Regions from separate parts of the Bacillus tequilensis genome, predicted to be linked through region 1. Evidence: riboswitches for the same ligand, from Rfam matches in the RefSeq annotation. Region 1 holds a riboswitch; each other region holds the start of a gene.
The links. Region 1 has a riboswitch for S-adenosylmethionine ahead of G4P54_RS05835 (bifunctional homocysteine S-methyltransferase/methylenetetrahydrofolate reductase). Riboswitches for the same ligand answer to the same signal wherever they lie in the genome.
Positions count from the first base shown of each region.

Region 2: another riboswitch for S-adenosylmethionine. It lies ahead of G4P54_RS20085 (5-methyltetrahydropteroyltriglutamate--homocysteine S-methyltransferase); the one in region 1 lies ahead of G4P54_RS05835 (bifunctional homocysteine S-methyltransferase/methylenetetrahydrofolate reductase).
Region 3: another riboswitch for S-adenosylmethionine. It lies ahead of metE (5-methyltetrahydropteroyltriglutamate--homocysteine S-methyltransferase); the one in region 1 lies ahead of G4P54_RS05835 (bifunctional homocysteine S-methyltransferase/methylenetetrahydrofolate reductase).
Region 4: another riboswitch for S-adenosylmethionine. It lies ahead of mtnK (S-methyl-5-thioribose kinase); the one in region 1 lies ahead of G4P54_RS05835 (bifunctional homocysteine S-methyltransferase/methylenetetrahydrofolate reductase).

Region 1 is NZ_CP048852.1:1,109,291-1,113,502, forward strand. It holds gene G4P54_RS05825 (GNAT family N-acetyltransferase) at 1-117, opposite strand, end outside; gene G4P54_RS05830 (GNAT family N-acetyltransferase) at 122-571, opposite strand; gene G4P54_RS05835 (bifunctional homocysteine S-methyltransferase/methylenetetrahydrofolate reductase) at 662-2,500, opposite strand; SAM riboswitch class I at 2,591-2,708, opposite strand; gene G4P54_RS05840 (YajQ family cyclic di-GMP-binding protein) at 2,815-3,306, opposite strand; partial or broken gene G4P54_RS05845 (CvfB family protein) at 3,405-4,212, shown strand, end outside.
Region 2 is NZ_CP048852.1:3,817,691-3,821,902, reverse strand. It holds gene G4P54_RS20095 (CoA transferase subunit B) at 1-557, shown strand, start outside; gene G4P54_RS20090 (3-hydroxybutyrate dehydrogenase) at 574-1,347, shown strand; gene G4P54_RS20085 (5-methyltetrahydropteroyltriglutamate--homocysteine S-methyltransferase) at 1,399-2,535, opposite strand; SAM riboswitch class I at 2,613-2,719, opposite strand; gene G4P54_RS20080 (5-methyltetrahydropteroyltriglutamate--homocysteine S-methyltransferase) at 2,789-3,922, opposite strand; SAM riboswitch class I at 4,005-4,093, opposite strand; gene G4P54_RS20075 (LURP-one-related/scramblase family protein) at 4,160-4,212, opposite strand, start outside.
Region 3 is NZ_CP048852.1:1,298,840-1,303,051, reverse strand. It holds gene rsbRB (RsbT co-antagonist RsbRB) at 1-636, opposite strand, end outside; gene isp (serine protease Isp) at 859-1,818, shown strand; SAM riboswitch class I at 1,950-2,105, shown strand; gene metE (5-methyltetrahydropteroyltriglutamate--homocysteine S-methyltransferase) at 2,234-4,212, shown strand, end outside.
Region 4 is NZ_CP048852.1:1,334,608-1,338,819, forward strand. It holds gene mtnA (S-methyl-5-thioribose-1-phosphate isomerase) at 1-701, opposite strand, end outside; gene mtnK (S-methyl-5-thioribose kinase) at 709-1,902, opposite strand; SAM riboswitch class I at 2,009-2,165, opposite strand; gene G4P54_RS07145 (carbon-nitrogen family hydrolase) at 2,249-3,028, opposite strand; gene mtnE (methionine-glutamine aminotransferase) at 3,123-4,212, shown strand, end outside.

The sequences.
Region 1 (4,212 bases):
GACAAGCAGTGTCAGTTCTTGTTCGCCATAATCAGGCCAATCGGCTTGCCTGCAAAGCCGCAATAATCCGGGGACATGTTCTTCATGAAGCTCAATCAGCTCATCCATTACGCCCATCAGATCACCTGCTTGTTCCGAGTGTTTTGTACATGGCGATATGAGTGCCAATGCCGGGAATGTCAAATGGCTCGCCAAGCTCCTCCCAGCCAAGCTTCGCGTAGTAGCCTTTGACGTGGTGTCTCGCATTGCACCAGACCGCCTGCACACCTCTATCTGCCAGGTTCTGCTCAGCGTATTTGATCAGCGTGCTGCCCGCTTTTTGATCACGATATTCTTCAAGTGTTGCCATGCCTCGCAGCCGATATGAAGGAGATTCTGTCAATAATGGCTGATTCTGTGGAGAAAAAGAAGCGATGCTGATTAGTGTTCCTTCATAAAACGCACCGAGATGAAAGGCGCCTTCCGCGTGATCCTGCTCAAATTTACATTGTTCGATGGATTGATGGGGACGCAGGATGCGGCGCCGGATGTCGTATGTATCTTCCGCAGGAATGGTTTTAACTTCGAGCATGATGTTCCTCCTTATAAACTGATTTTCTTTATCGTAACACGGATCAGTCAAATAAGGACCGCCCGATTGGTTCAGGCGGTCTTTCTGGTGTTAATGCAAGGATATATTTTGGCGCTGTTCATCTTTTTGCTGGATATACGAAGTGAGCTCAGCGGTTAAGTCTGATCTGAGAAAAGGCGTAATCAAATAGATGCCGTTAAACAGCTCGCATGCCGTATCCAATAAGGAACGTGCTATCGCAAGGCCTTCCGCTTTTTGTTTCTCTTTGTCTTCGCCGGCGAGGGCCATTTTTTCGCGAATTGAGTCAGACAGCTTTATTCCGGGAATTTCATTGTGAATGAATTCAGCATTTCTGCTGCTTGTGAGCGGCATAATGCCAATATAGATCGGCGTCTTCAAATGCTTTGTTTCGTTATGGATATCGACAAGCTGCTGCTCGGAGTAGACAGGCTGTGAAACAAAGTAATCGGCGCCGCAATCTATTTTTTTCTCCAGCCGTTTTACCGCTTTATCCAGATGGCGGACGTTAGGATTAAATGCGGCGGCGACTGAGAAATTCGTTTTCTTGCCAAGCGGCTTTCCAGACAGGGACAGCCCTTCATTAAACTGTTTGATCAGCCTGATTAAATCAAAGGATGTTAAATCATACACAGACGTCGCGCCCGGAAAATCCCCGATTTTTGAAGGGTCCCCCGTAATAGCCAGCACGTCATTCAGTCCCAATGTATCAAGGCCCATTAAATGGGACTGCAAGCCGATAATATTTCGGTCACGGCACGTAATATGGACAAGGGAGCGTATATCGAGCTGCTGCTTCACGAGGGCGCCGCAGGCAACATTGCTGATTCGCGGGGTCGCAAGGGAATTGTCCGCGAGTGTCAGGGCATCGACTCCCGCTTCCTTTAGTTCAGCAGCGGCGGACAGAAATTTATCAAAGCTCAATTTTTTCGGCGGGTCCAGCTCTACGATGATGGAGCGTTTTTCCGCCGCGATCTCGTTCAAGCCGGGCTCTGCCCGCTCGTGCTGAACAGAAATGAATTCCTTCGCCTGGGTTTTGACTTCTTTTTCCGTAATCGGTGCAAGCCCGCCAACCGCTTCCGCCATCGCCCGGATGTGATTCGGCGTAGTGCCGCAGCAGCCGCCGATCACCCGCGCGCCTTGCTTGCGGAATTCTGACGCGCTGTTTTGAAAATACGTGTCGTCTGTTTCATAGACGAGCCGGCCTTCTTCGAGCGAAGGAAGACTGCTGTTCGGATAAACTGATAAAAACACGTCATCAAAAATCGGCACTTCGCTGAGCGCTTCAATCATGTGATAAGGGCCTAGCCGGCAGTTAATGCCGACGATATCTGCCCCGAGATCCGCAATCGACCGCAATGCGTCAGAAAGCGGCGTTCCGTCCTGCAGCACGCCTTGCTCATGCATGGAGACATTGAGCATAATCGGAAGCCCGGTCTCTTTTCGGGCGATTTTCAGGACTTCACGGGCTTCTTCCAAATCATAATACGTTTCCAGCAGCAAGCCATCCGGCTCTTCGTGCAGCAGCAGGTACAGCTGCTCGCGAAAGCTGCGTTTGATTTCGTCAAGACTGTACGCATTTTTATTAAAGGTGCGGATGCCGCCCATTGTTCCAAGCACGTACGCATCGCCTGCTGAAGCCCGCGCAATCTTTACTGCCTCCTGATTCATTTTTTTAATATCATCCTCAAGTCCGTGTCTGGATAATTTAATATAATTAGCCCCGTACGTATTCGTTTGAATGATGTTGGCTCCCGCCTCAACGTACGCTTTATGTATGCGCTGAATTTCCTCCGGCTTTGAAATATTGAGCTCCTCAAAGCACCTGTCAATGCCATAGGAGTAGAGGAGTGTCCCCATGGCGCCGTCGCCGATTAACACCTTTTTCTGCAAATCTTCTAAAAGTCCCATTGTCTGCCTCCTTTATTCACATTCAGCAAGGAAAAAAGAGAAATAAAAAAAGTCCTCTTAAGAAGAAGACTTTGTCAGTGATTTTGTCTCTTCTTATCTTCCAAGCTGTTCGAGCTTGCTGGATTTAGCACCTTGGTCATGGCTGATCGCCATTACACCGGTTGCTGAAGCTTCGTCGGGCCAGTCCCTCTGCTTCTCTTGATAAGAACGGATATGAAGTTTTTGTGTTCGGGAAGTGCCAAAAGCTTCCTGACGTTTTCCCTTTCTCCAAATTTACCGAAAATAAAGACAATAATCAATAGGATTCAGAAAATTTATCTGAAATTTATAAATTGGACGTCAATCGGCAGATCTGCTCCTCGAACCGCTGTGATAATCTGCTGCAGGTCATCCTTGTTTTTTCCGGTGACGCGCACTTGATCATCCTGAACTTGTGACTTTACTTTCAGTCCGGAGTTCTTGATGATCGTATTGATTTTTTTGGCGTTGTCCTTGTCAATGCCTTGAACAAGCTTTGCGCGCTGGCGCACCGTTCCGCCAGAAGCGTTTTCAATCTTGCCGTATTCAATGTTTTTTGTCGGCACGTTTCGTTTGATCAATTTACCGACAAGCACATCTTTCAGCTGGCTTAATTTGAATTCATCATCAGAAACGAGGACAAGCTCTTCTTTATCTAAAGAAATATCACTTTTGCTTCCTTTAAAGTCATAGCGTGTGCTGATTTCCTTCAGAGCGATTTGGATCGCATTTTGCACTTCAGGCAATTCCACCTTGGATACAATATCAAATGAACTTTCTTTTGCCATATGAAAACCTCCATAACATTTAACTTATGTGTTGATTATAGTAGAATAAAGAGAAACTTCCAACAGAACAAAGAATCAATTTGTGATGATTGGAAAAAATGTTAACAGAATCCGCAGATAAACAAGCGGAACAGGAAGGGCGATAGCATGAGACCAGGGCAGCAATTAACCTTAAGTATAGATCATCAAACGGACTTCGGTTACTTTTTAACCGATGGAGAAGATACGATTCTCTTACATAACAGTGAAATAACTGAGGATATCGAAGACAGAGACGAGGTAGAGGTCTTTATATACGTCGACCAGCAGGAAAGGCTTGCGGCTACGATGAAAATTCCGGTCATCAGCGCTGATGAGTACGGCTGGGTCGAAGTGGTGGATAAAGTGGAAGATATGGGCGTTTTCGTTGATGTCGGTTTATCGAAGGACGCGCTTGTCGCAACTGAGCATTTGCCGCCATACGAAGATGTCTGGCCGCAAAAAGGGGATAAGCTTTACTGTATGCTGAAGGTGACGAACCGGGGGCGTATGTTTGCGAAACCTGCGCCGGAAGATATCATCAGCGAACTGTTTACCGACGCCTCAGAAGATCTGATGAATAAAGAGTTGACAGGTACGGTGTACAGATTGATCGCGACAGGTTCATTCGTCATCACGGACGACGGTATCCGATGCTTTATCCATCCTTCAGAAAGAAAAGAGGAGCCAAGACTCGGCTCAAGAGTCACGGGACGGGTGATTCAAGTGAAAGAAGACGGTTCAGTCAACTTGTCGCTGCTTCCGAGAAAACAGGATGCCATGTCTGTTGATGCCGAGTCCATTTTGACGTACATGAGAATGAGAAACGGCGCCATGCCGTACAGCGACAAAAGCCAGCCTGACGATATCAGAGAACGTTTTAACATG
Region 2 (4,212 bases), 1.3 Mb from region 1:
ATGAAATACCCGATGGCGTTCACGTCATGCTTCAATCAGAAAACGGTTTGCTCGGAATCGGCCCGTATCCTGTGGAGGGGACGGAAGACGCGGATTTGATCAACGCGGGAAAGGAAACGATCACTGAAGTGACGGGCGCTTCTTATTTTGACAGCGCTGAATCATTCGCAATGATAAGAGGCGGGCATATCGATTTGGCTATCCTTGGCGGCATGGAGGTTTCTGAGCAGGGTGATTTGGCCAATTGGATGATCCCCGGCAAAATGGTCAAAGGGATGGGCGGTGCCATGGATCTCGTCAATGGAGCGAAACGGATTGTTGTCATCATGGAGCATGTCAATAAGCATGGCGAGTCAAAGGTGAAGAAAACATGCTCCCTTCCGCTGACAGGCCAGAAAGTGGTGCACAGGCTGATTACAGATTTGGCAGTGTTTGATTTTGATAACGGCCGCATGACACTGACAGAGCTTCAGGAAGGCGTCACAATTGAAGAGGTTTATGAAAAAACAGAGGCTGATTTCGCTGTAAACCAGTCTGTGCTCAAGCAAAATTCTTAATGGGGAGGTGTTTGACATGAAAAACAAGGTCGCCTTGGTCACTGGGGCAGCCGGCGGAATCGGATTCGAAATCGCAAGAGAATTCGCCCGAGAAGGCGCCAGCGTCATCGTTTCGGATCTTCACCAGAAAGCATGTGAAGAGGCCGCTTCCAAGCTTGCCGAAGAAGGTTTTGACGCAGCCGCCATTCCGTGTGATGTAACAAAGGAAGCGCAAGTCGCTGAGACGGTGGATGGCATCCGGAAACGATACGGCCGCTTGGATACTTTGGTGAACAATGCCGGTATTCAGCACGTCGCCCCAATAGAAGAGTTTCCGACAGAAACCTTTGAACAGCTGATCAAGGTCATGCTGACGGCTCCATTTATCGCGATGAAGCATGTCTTTCCAATCATGAAAAAACAGCAGTTTGGCAGAATCATCAATATCGCGTCTGTTAATGGCTTAGTCGGCTTTGCGGGGAAATCCGCTTATAATAGCGCCAAGCACGGCGTCATCGGGCTGACAAAGGTCGGGGCGCTGGAAGGCGCGCCCCACGGCATTACAGTCAACGCGCTCTGTCCGGGTTATGTCGATACACAGCTTGTCCGCAATCAGCTGAGCGATCTTTCGAAAACGAGAAATGTCCCGTACGACGCGGTACTTGAACAGGTCATTTTTCCGCTTGTGCCGCAAAAACGGCTGCTTTCCATCAAGGAAATCGCAGATTATGCGGTGTTTTTGGCAAGCGAAAAAGCGAAGGGCGTTACCGGGCAGGCTGTCGTTCTAGATGGCGGCTACACCGCTCAGTGACAAAAAAACACACCTCCTCCGCCAGGGAGTCCAGTGTGTTTTTTTCTTTGCTTATTTCCAAACATCGTTAGCGATCTCAACCACATGGCGGAGTTTCGCCCATTGCTGTTCTTCCGTCAGCTTGTTGCCTTCCTCAGTTGAAGCGAATCCGCATTGAGGGCTGAGGCAAAGCTGATCTAAGTTCACATAACGGGACGCTTCTTCGATACGGCGTTTGACGTCGTCCGGATGTTCAAGCTCGCCGAATTTAGATGTCACTAAGCCAAGGACAAGCTGAAGATCAGAGCGCTTCACATAACGGAGCGGTTCAAATCCGCCTGAGCGTGAATCATCATACTCCAGGAAAAGCCCGTCCAGATTCAAGCCGTCAAAAATGGTTTCAGCAGCTGCGTCATAGCCGCCTTCCGCTGTCCAAGTGGACTGGAAGTTGCCGCGGCAAATATGCATGGTTACCGTCAAGTCATCCGGACGGTCTGCAATCGCGTCGTTAATTGATTTCGCAAACAGCTGTCGAAGCTCGTCAGGCGTTGTTCCGAACGCTTCGATTTGTTTTAAGCCTTTTTCTGATAAGAAAACAGCCCATGCCGTATCATCAAGCTGGAGGTAGCGGCAGCCTCTGTCATAAAACGCTTGAATCGCTTTTTTATATGCTTTGGATACGTCATGCTGGAAAAGCTGATAGTCGTTTTTGTACGCATCCTTTTCCAGTTTTCCACGGAAAAACAGCATATTCGGGCTTGGGATCGTCATTTTTGGCGTCGCGTCACCGGCAATGCTATGGAGAAATGAGTAATCTTCAAGCATTGGGTGAGTTGAAAAGTCAATATCACCTGTGACTTTAATGCCGCGTGCTTTTGTTTGTACGTTGTGGAATTGAATGCCCTGCTCGGGAATAAACGGCTCAACGCCATCCAGGTTTTCCAGAAAATCAAAGTGCCACCACGCTCTGCGGAATTCACCGTCTGTTACGACGTTCAGGCCGGTTTCCTTCTGTTTTTCCACAATGCGGATGATTTCATCGTTTTCGATTTGGCGAAGCTGTTCAGCTGTCATTTCGCCGGCCGCTTTTTGCTGCCGCGCTTTTTTGACGGGCTCAGATCTCAGCAAGCTTCCGACTTGATCCGCGCGAAACGGCGGTTTTTTTCTTTGAAGTGATTTTTGTTCTGCGGGTGTTGTTTGTTGTGACATGTTGTCCATTCCTTCTTTCCATTCAAATATAAAAAAGCTCTTCCTTTGGATAAGGAAGAGCTTGCGTGACAATCTCAACCTTATCTTCAAGAGCAATCATTGCTCTAAAGGATTTAGCACCATTCTGTTAAACAGCGGTTGCCGGGTATCGCAGGGCCAGTCCCTCCACCTCTCTTGATAAGGAAAACCTTTTTTATGAAATTTTCTGATAGTATCTATTATTCACACATTTTATCTATCTGTCAATGATAGATTATCTCCACACGTCGCTGGCGATGTCGATGACATGGCGGAGCTTCGCCCATTGCTGCTCCTCTGTCAAAAGATTTCCTTCTTCTGTAGAGGCGAAACCGCACTGCGGGCTGAGGCAAAGCTGATCAAGGCTGACAAAGCGCGCCGCTTCATTGATTCGGCGTTTCACATCTTCTGGATCTTCAAGCTCGCCGTATTTTGATGTAATTAAGCCGAGAACAATTTGCAGATCCTTGCGTTTTACGAAACGAAGCGGATCAAAATTTCCTGAGCGGTCATCATCGTATTCCAAGAACAGGCCGTCCAGGTCTAAGCCGTCCAAAATCGTTTCCGCTACAGCGTCGTAGCCTCCTGATGCCGCCCAAGTTGAACGGAAGTTGCCGCGGCAAATATGCATTGTGATTGCTAAATCATCAGGCCGGTCTGCCACTGCATCGTTAATCGTTTTGGCGAACAAGGCAGGCAATGTTTCTGGATCGCCGCCGAGCGCCTGAACAACCTCTCTGCCTTTTTCCTCAAAGAAGAGAGACCATGACGTATCATCAAGCTGAAGATAGCGGCATCCGGCGTCATAAAAGGCTTTGATTGCTTTTTTGTACGCTTGGGCCAGATCATGAAAGTATTCCTCTTGGTCGTCATAAATCGCTTTATCAGCCTTTTTACCGAAAAACAGCATATTCGGGCTCGGAATTGTCAGCTTTGGTGTCGCATCGCCGGCAATCTCATGTAAAAATTGAAAATCAGCAAGCGCAGGGTGGTTCGTAAAATCAAGTTTTCCCGTCACTTTGATGCTTCGTGCTTTTGTTTTCGCGTTATGGAACTGAATCCCTTCAGCCGGAATGAACGGTTCCACTCCGTCTAGCCCTTCCAAAAAGTCATAATGCCACCAAGAGCGGCGGAATTCCCCATCTGTTACCACCTCGAGACCGATTTCTTTTTGTTTTTCCACAATGCGGCTGATTTCTTGATTTTCGACCTCACGAAGCTGTTCCGCAGTGATCTCGCCGGCCGCTTGCTTCTGCCGGGCTTCTTTCACCGGAGCGGAGCGCAGTAAACTGCCGACATGATCAGCGCGGAAAGGAGCTTTGTGTTGTTTTTCTGTTTTGTGTCCTGTAAGACTTGTTTGTTCAGCCATGTCATTCGCCTCTTTTCTCAAATGTGTAAGCATAAAAAAGCTCTCCCTTTATGTAAGGAAGAGCTTGAACGATCAAATCTCCGCCTCATCTGCAGGATTTAGCACCATTCTGTTTGAAACAGCGGTTGCCGGGTATCATAGGGCCAGTCCCTCCACCTCTCTTGATAAGGTACATCTTCATATTCAGATTTCAATTATCTTAATATTATTACTTTTTGATCAATTGTCAACTCTTTTTTAGAAAAGACTCTCATCATCATCGTCATATAAGACCATATCCAGCACGATAG
Region 3 (4,212 bases), 190 kb from region 1:
CAAATCGATCAACAGATGCTCCACTCGTCTTTTTGCACAGGCATGAAGCGTGTTTTCCAGAATAAACTTTGCCCGCTCCGTATCAATGTCACCGACAAGCGGAAGCAGAGCTGTTGATTTGCTCAGTGTAATGACAGGCGAGCTTAATTCCAATATCATTTCTCTCTGAGCGTTTAATTGCTGTTTGGCATTCGTTTCAGCGTGATCGACGAATGTATAAATGGTAAAATCAAAAACTTTCACAATCAAATCGGCCCATTTTTGTTTCTCTCCCGGTTCAAACGCCGACTCATTTTCTTCTGCGAATTGCTCAAAATACTTCGTATATAATCTACGGTTTCTCATAAACTCCCGAATGACGTACTGAACTGGAGTGTCGAGATGCTTTTGATCATTCGTCAGCTCAATGACCCACTCTTGAAATTCCTCGAGAAATTGTTTTTCCGGTAAAACATACATGTAATTCAGATGCCGGTAAAATTCCCTGTCCTGCTCTTTTAATTCTTCCGTCACTGTGGCATTATGTAAGGCGTAAAGCGAATTTGGATCACTATCCTTCATCGTTTCTATCCATTCCTCGGCCATTTGCTCTACATGCTCTGAAAAAAACGCATATAATTGTTCATTCAGTTTCATCACACTGCTCCTTTCTCCAACCCTATTATAACTTGACTCAAAGCCGAATCCCAGTCATACACGCTGAAGCCATCCAATATTTTGAAAATCACTAATTCTTTGGATTGTATCCTCTTTTTTCAAAATGCTTCAAATGGCTCTGTCCGAACGGTTGCTTTTTTCATATAATATGAGGCAACACCCTTGAATCCACTTGAAAGCATAAAAAAGGAGGGCTTTTTTATGAATGGTGAAATCCGCTTGATCCCGTATGTGACGAATGAGCAGATCATGGATGTAAACGAGCTTCCTGAGGGCATTAAAGTGATTAAGGCGCCAGAAATGTGGGCAAAAGGGGTAAAAGGCAAGAATGTAAAAATTGCTGTATTGGACACGGGCTGCGACACAAGCCATCCTGATTTAAAGAACCAAATCATCGGCGGAAAGAACTTCACGGATGATGACGGCGGCAAGGACGATGTGATTTCCGACTACAACGGACACGGCACACACGTCGCCGGAACGATTGCTGCTAATGATTCAAACGGCGGCATTGCCGGAGTTGCGCCTGAGGCAAGCCTATTGATTGTGAAGGTTCTTGGCGGTGAAAACGGCAGCGGACAGTACGAATGGATTATTAACGGCATTAACTACGCTGTGGAACAAAAAGCCGATATCATCTCGATGTCCCTTGGCGGACCAAGCGATGTGCCAGAGCTGAAAGAAGCGGTGCAAAACGCCGTCAAAAACGGAGTGCTTGTTGTTTGTGCAGCAGGAAATGAAGGTGACGGAGACGAACGCACGGAAGAGCTTTCCTATCCTGCAGCTTATAATGAAGTCATCGCGGTTGGATCTGTTTCCGTAGCGCGAAAATTATCAGAATTTTCTAACGCCAATAAGGAGATTGATCTTGTTGCACCGGGAGAAAATATATTGTCTACCCTTCCTAACAAGAAGTACGGTAAGCTTACCGGCACTTCAATGGCTGCCCCCCATGTCAGCGGAGCGCTTGCTCTTATCAAAAGCTATGAAGAAGAATCATTTCAAAGAAAGCTTTCTGAATCCGAGGTTTATGCACAGCTGATCCGCAGGACACTTCCGCTTGAGATTGCAAAAACGCTGGCAGGCAATGGATTCCTCTATTTAACCTCTCTTGATGAGCTTGCAGACAGAGCAGAGCAATCACATTTAATGGTCCTATAAAATTATTTTTCTTATATAATATATACCAAATGATGTCATTTTAATTTCAAATTCTATATTGACAACGAATTTGAATTACTGTTAAGATTACCAACAAATGATTCAACTTTTCAAAAAATTAATAACATTTTCTCTTATCGAGAGTTGGGCGAGGGATTGGCCTTTTGACCCCAACAGCAACCGACCGTAATTCCATTGTGAAATGGGGCGCACTGCTTTTCGCGCCGAGACTGATGTCTCATAAGGCACGGTGCTAATTCCATCAGATTGTATCTGAGAGATGAGAGAGGCAGTGTTTTACGCAAAAAAAGCCTCTTTCTCTCATGGGAAAGAGGCTTTTTGTTGTGAGAAAACCTCTTAGCAGCCTGTATCCGCGGGTTAACGAGAGTGTTTTATATATAAAGGAGGAGAAACAATGACAACCATCAAAACATCGAATCTAGGATTTCCGAGAATCGGACTGAACCGGGAATGGAAAAAAGCACTTGAAGCGTATTGGAAAGGCAGCACTGACAAAGATACATTTTTGAAGCAAATCGACGACCTGTTTTTATCTGCCGTAAAAACACAAATTGACCAGCAGATTGATGTTGTGCCTGTTTCTGATTTCACACAGTATGACCATGTACTCGACACAGCCGTCAGCTTCAACTGGATTCCGAAACGATTCAGACATTTGACTGACGCTACCGATACATACTTCGCTATCGCCCGCGGAACTAAAGACGCCGTATCCAGTGAAATGACAAAATGGTTTAATACAAATTACCATTACATCGTGCCAGAGTATGATGAGAGCATTGAGTTCCGCCTCACAAGAAACAAACAGCTCGAAGATTATCGCCGGATCAAGCAGGAATACGGCGTTGAAACCAAACCTGTGATTGTCGGCCCTTATACATTCGTCACGCTTGCTAAAGGCTATGACCCGTCTGAAGCAAAAGCAATCCAAAAACGATTGGTGCCGCTATACGTACAGCTTTTGAAAGAGCTAGAACAAGAAGGCGTTAAATGGGTGCAAATCGATGAACCAGCGCTTGTTACCGCCTCTGGCGAAGATGTCCGCAGCGCAAAACAATTATTCGAAAGCATAACAAGTGAGCTTTCATCTCTGAATGTACTTTTACAGACATATTTTGATTCTGTTGATGCTTATGAAGAGCTGATCTCTTACCCAGTACAGGGAATCGGACTTGACTTCGTTCACGATAAAGGCAGAAACCTCGAACAGCTGACAACACACGGCTTTCCGACAGACAAAGTGCTGGCAGCCGGCGTGATTGACGGACGCAACATTTGGAAAGCGGATCTTGAAGAACGCCTCGATGCCGTTCTCGATATCCTCAGCATTGCAAAAGTAGATGAGCTGTGGATTCAGCCTTCCAGCAGCCTGCTGCATGTTCCGGTAGCGAAGCACCCTGACGAGCATTTGGAGAAGGACCTGCTGAACGGATTATCCTATGCAAAAGAAAAACTAGCCGAGCTGACAGCTTTGAAAGAAGGTTTAGTATCAGGAAAAGCGGCAATCAGCGAACAAATTCAGCAGGCTAAAACTGACATTCAGGCGCTCAAGCAGTTTGCAACAGGTGCAAACACTGAACAAAAGAAAGAACTTGAGCAATTAACCGATAAAGACTTCAAGCGCCCGATTCCATTCGACGAACGGTTGGCTCTGCAAAATAAATCTCTCGGACTTCCGCTTTTGCCGACAACGACGATCGGGAGCTTCCCGCAGTCTGCTGAAGTGCGGAGCGCACGCCAAAAATGGCGGAAAAACGAATGGTCTGATGAACAGTATCAACACTTTATCAATGCAGAAACAAAAAGATGGATTGATATTCAGGAAGAATTGGAGCTTGATGTTCTTGTTCACGGTGAATTTGAACGGACAGATATGGTCGAATACTTCGGTGAGAAACTGGCCGGCTTTGCCTTCACGAAATACGCTTGGGTTCAATCATACGGCTCACGCTGTGTCCGCCCGCCAGTCATTTACGGAGATGTAGAATTTATTGAGCCGATGACAGTGAAAGACACGGTCTATGCACAGTCATTGACCTCCAAGCATGTGAAAGGAATGCTGACGGGTCCGGTTACGATCTTAAACTGGTCTTTCCCTCGAAACGATATTTCGAGAAAAGAAATCGCCTTCCAAATCGGGCTGGCCCTTCGCAAAGAAGTAAAAGCGCTTGAAGATGCGGGCATTCAAATCATTCAAGTCGATGAACCGGCGCTGCGCGAAGGCCTTCCATTAAAAACCCGCGATTGGGATGAGTATTTGACTTGGGCGGCAGAAGCATTCAGATTAACCACCTCTTCCGTGAAAAACGAGACGCAGATTCATACGCATATGTGCTACAGCAACTTCGAAGATATTGTTGATACAATCAATGA
Region 4 (4,212 bases), 230 kb from region 1:
GCAGAAATTTGTTTTTCCTTCATCGTATGGGCGGCCATGCTGTCAGTGATCAAAGTGACATCAATGCCGCCCTGCATCAGCTCCCACGCAGTCAGGCGCGAACCTTGAAGAACAGGCCTTGTTTCACAGGCATAAATGTGCAGTCCCAAATCTTTTTGTTTGGCCAAATAAAATGGAGCCAGCGCCGTACCGTAGCGGCTTGTCGCGATAGAGCCGGCATTGCAGATTGTCATAATCCGGTCGCCTTTTTTGAAAAGCTGCAGGGCGTTTTGACCGATCATCCGGCACGTTTCCTCATCCTCGACCTGAATTTGAATCGCTTCATGGACAAGGTTTGTTTTTGCTTCATTTACGGAAATGGCGTTTTCGATCGAATGGCGCAGTCTCTCAAGCGCCCATGATAAATTAATGGCGGTGGGCCGTGAGCTGTTTAAATACTCTTTGATATCATCCAGTCTGCGGCGGAATTCAGTAACATCATCCGTTTCAATGTCTTTTGCAGTAAGCGCAAGTCCGAAGGCTGCCGTAATGCCGATCGCCGGGGCGCCTCTTACTTTGAGCGTGACAATGGCATCAAATACATCCTCTTTCGTTGCCAGTTCTAAATATTCCGTCACATCAGGAAGCTTTTGCTGATTTAAAATGGTAATAGCTGTTTCTTTCCATTCAACAGAACGCGGAACAGCAAATGAATAGGTCATGAACAGATCATTCCTTTACAAGTAACTCAAATAATTCAGTAACATCTGTTATCGTCTTGAATTCCGAACGTTTTTCGATAAAGGCTGCGCCGGTTGTAAGCGCCAGACGCTTTCTGCCGATTCGTTTATCAAACGGCACGATCGTATCCAGATCATCAACATGGGCAAGGCCGACCGTGCGGCGTATCAGCTCGCAGCCCGCAAACCCGATTGCCTCTTCAAGAATATGACTGAGCGTATCAGAAAGGTAACCGTCGATGTTGGCGTAAACATCCAAACTGTCCTTCTCCCAGGCTTCAGTGAATGTTTTTTGAAATGTTTCCCAAACCTGCTTGACATGTTGATATAACGGCTCTCTGGCATCACCGTCACGCCCGAGTGCATTCAAATATAAGTTGGCGATAAATTGGCCCACATCAAAGCCAATCGGTCCGTAAAAAGCAAATTCAGGATCAATTACCTTTGTTTCATGCTCGCTGGCAAAAATGCTTCCTGTATGCAAGTCACCGTGAATGAGTGTTTCTGCCGATGTTAAAAATGACTTTTTGAGCTTTGCGGCCTCGATTTTGACGTTGTCATTATTCCAAAGCTCTTCGACAAAAGGACGAAGCTCTTCTTCAAAATCATTTGTGTCATGGTCAAAGAAAGGGTCTGTAAAGACAAGTCTTTCCGTTATGTCGCACAGCTCCGGATTTGTAAACTGTTTAACAAGCTGTTTTTTGACCTTAGGTTCAAGCGCGTAATCCGATGAATAGAAAAGTGTTTTTCCTAGAAATTCACCGATGTGCTGTGACAGGTAAGGGTAGTTTTCGCCCTCAATGAGTCCTTTTCTTGCGATTTTCAGGTGAGAAAGATCCTCCATGACGGTAACCGCCATTTCAGTATCGGAATAGAACACTCTTGGAACGAGATGAGGGACATGCTCGCCCTGACGGATGAGAGCGCTGCTTTCGATTCTTGCGCGATCGATTGTCAGCGGCCAGCTTTCTCCGACGACTTTTGCATAAGGAACCGCCTGTTTAATGATCAACGCTCTGTCATGTTCTTGATCATAAATATGAAAAACGTAATTTAAGTTGCCGTCACCGATCTCCTGGCATGTCAGTGTGCTTTTGCTTGGAAATAAACCAAGTTTTACCGCCAGTGCCACTGCGGAGCTTTCATTTAACGTTTCGTATAAAGGTGTTTTTGTGACTGCCATTGTCATAACCTCCAATTTATGTAATCGCTAGATGCGTTTGCAGCTGAAGCGCAGTAAAAAAAGCCTCCTTCTCAGAGAGAAGGAGGCTTAACATCTATGTCCGCCTCTCTTATCTCTCAGATCAGATCTGAATGGAATTAGCACCGTGCCTTAAGAGACAAGCGTCTCGGCGCGAAAAAGATGCGCCCCATTTCACAATGGAATTACGGTCGGTTGCTGTTGGGGTCAAAAGGCCAAATCCTTCGCCCAACTCTCGATAAGAGAATATATTCACTTGTTAAACAATTCTAATTTATCAGTTGATGAACATAGTAACAGGTGTTTTAGTAAGTTGTCAATCTATTTTTTAATATAAATCTTTTCTGATATCATCGAAAACAGGTATACGCTTACGCACCTCAACGCTTTCATGAAGGTCGATTTCCGCTCGGACAATACCTTCTTCCAGGCCGCCTTCAGCAAGTACGCGCCCCCATGGATCAATAAGCAGGCTGTGTCCGGCAAATTCATTATCGGGATTTGAACCGGTACAATTGCAGGCGGCGACAAAGCATTGATTTTCAATGGCGCGGGCAATAAGCAGGCTTTTCCAATGGTCAAGGCGTGGAAGAGGCCATTCCGCGGAAATAAACAGCACGTTGGCACCTTTTGTCGTATGTTTTCTGATCCATTCCGGAAAACGGATATCGTAACAGATCAGCCCAGAGCATTTGACGCCATCAAGCTCAAAGTACCCATCTTCTGAACCGGCTGATAAATACACATGTTCATCCATCAGCTGAAAGAGATGGGCTTTTCTATATTCCTTAATGATTTGTCCTTCCTTATCTGCAATGTACATCGTATTATAAACATCAGAATCCTCTCTGACAGCAACTGAACCGGCAACAATATGAACGCCATGTTTTTTAGCCGTTTTCTTTAGCCAGCTCTGAGCTGAACGACCGTCTTCATCAGCCAGCTCATCAAGATTGGCCAGATCATATCCGGTCGTCCATAGTTCAGGCAGAACAATCACATCAGCATGTTTGCTTTCTTTTTCGATAAAACTTTCAGCCTTTTTTATATTTTCTGAAGGTTTTCCGTAAGAAATATCAAATTGAAGACAAGATATCGTCCATTTCATTTTTTTACGCCCCCAAATTTTTCTTTACTTTTTTGATTTAACCATATATGATGATGGACTATCATTTCAAGATTTTTTTAGAAGGTGAGAATAGATGATATTTGAACAGTCTCATGTATTGAAGGAATTGCCTAAACAGTTCTTCGCTTCTCTGGTGCAGAAAGTGAATCGAAAGCTCGCGGAAGGACACGACGTGATCAATCTTGGACAGGGAAATCCGGATCAGCCGACTCCGGAGCATATCGTCGAGGAAATGAAACGGGCTGTTGCCGATCCTGAAAATCATAAATACTCGTCTTTTCGCGGCTCGCACAGTCTGAAGTCAGCTGCCGCAGCATTTTACAAAAGAGAATACGGTATTGATCTCGACCCGGAAACTGAAGTTGCTGTATTATTCGGCGGGAAAGCGGGTCTTGTCGAGCTCCCGCAATGCTTGCTGAATCCCGGTGATACGATTTTAGTGCCCGATCCGGGTTATCCTGATTACTGGTCAGGTGTCACACTTGCGAAAGCAAAGATGGAAATGATGCCGCTTGTAAAGGAAAGGGCGTTTCTTCCTGATTATAGCAGCATCGCAGCTGAGGTGAGGGATCAGGCAAAATTGATGTATTTAAATTATCCGAATAATCCGACCGGGGCTGTTGCTACCTCTGAATTTTTTGAAGAAACCGTGAGCTTTGCAAAAGAAAACGGGATTTGTGTCGTTCACGATTTTGCTTATGGCGCTGTAGGATTTGACGGGAACAAGCCGTTAAGCTTTTTGCAGACTGAAGGTGCGAAGGATATTGGCATCGAAATTTACACGCTGTCAAAAACGTATAACATGGCAGGATGGCGGGTCGGCTTTGCCGTTGGAAACGCTTCGGTCATTGAAGCGATTAATCTTTATCAGGACCATATGTTTGTCAGTCTTTTCAGAGCGACTCAGGAGGCTGCAGCGGCGGCACTGCTTGCTGATCAAACGTGTGTGGCGGAGCAAAATGCCCGCTATGAGAGCAGGCGAAACGCTTGGATCGCGGCATGCCGGGAGATTGGCTGGGATGTGACAGCTCCGGCAGGTTCATTTTTTGCATGGCTGCCTGTGCCTGAAGGCTATACATCTGAGCAGTTCTCCGACCTTTTGCTGGAAAAAGCGAATGTGGCGGTTGCGGCTGGAACCGGCTTCGGTGAATATGGCGAGGGCT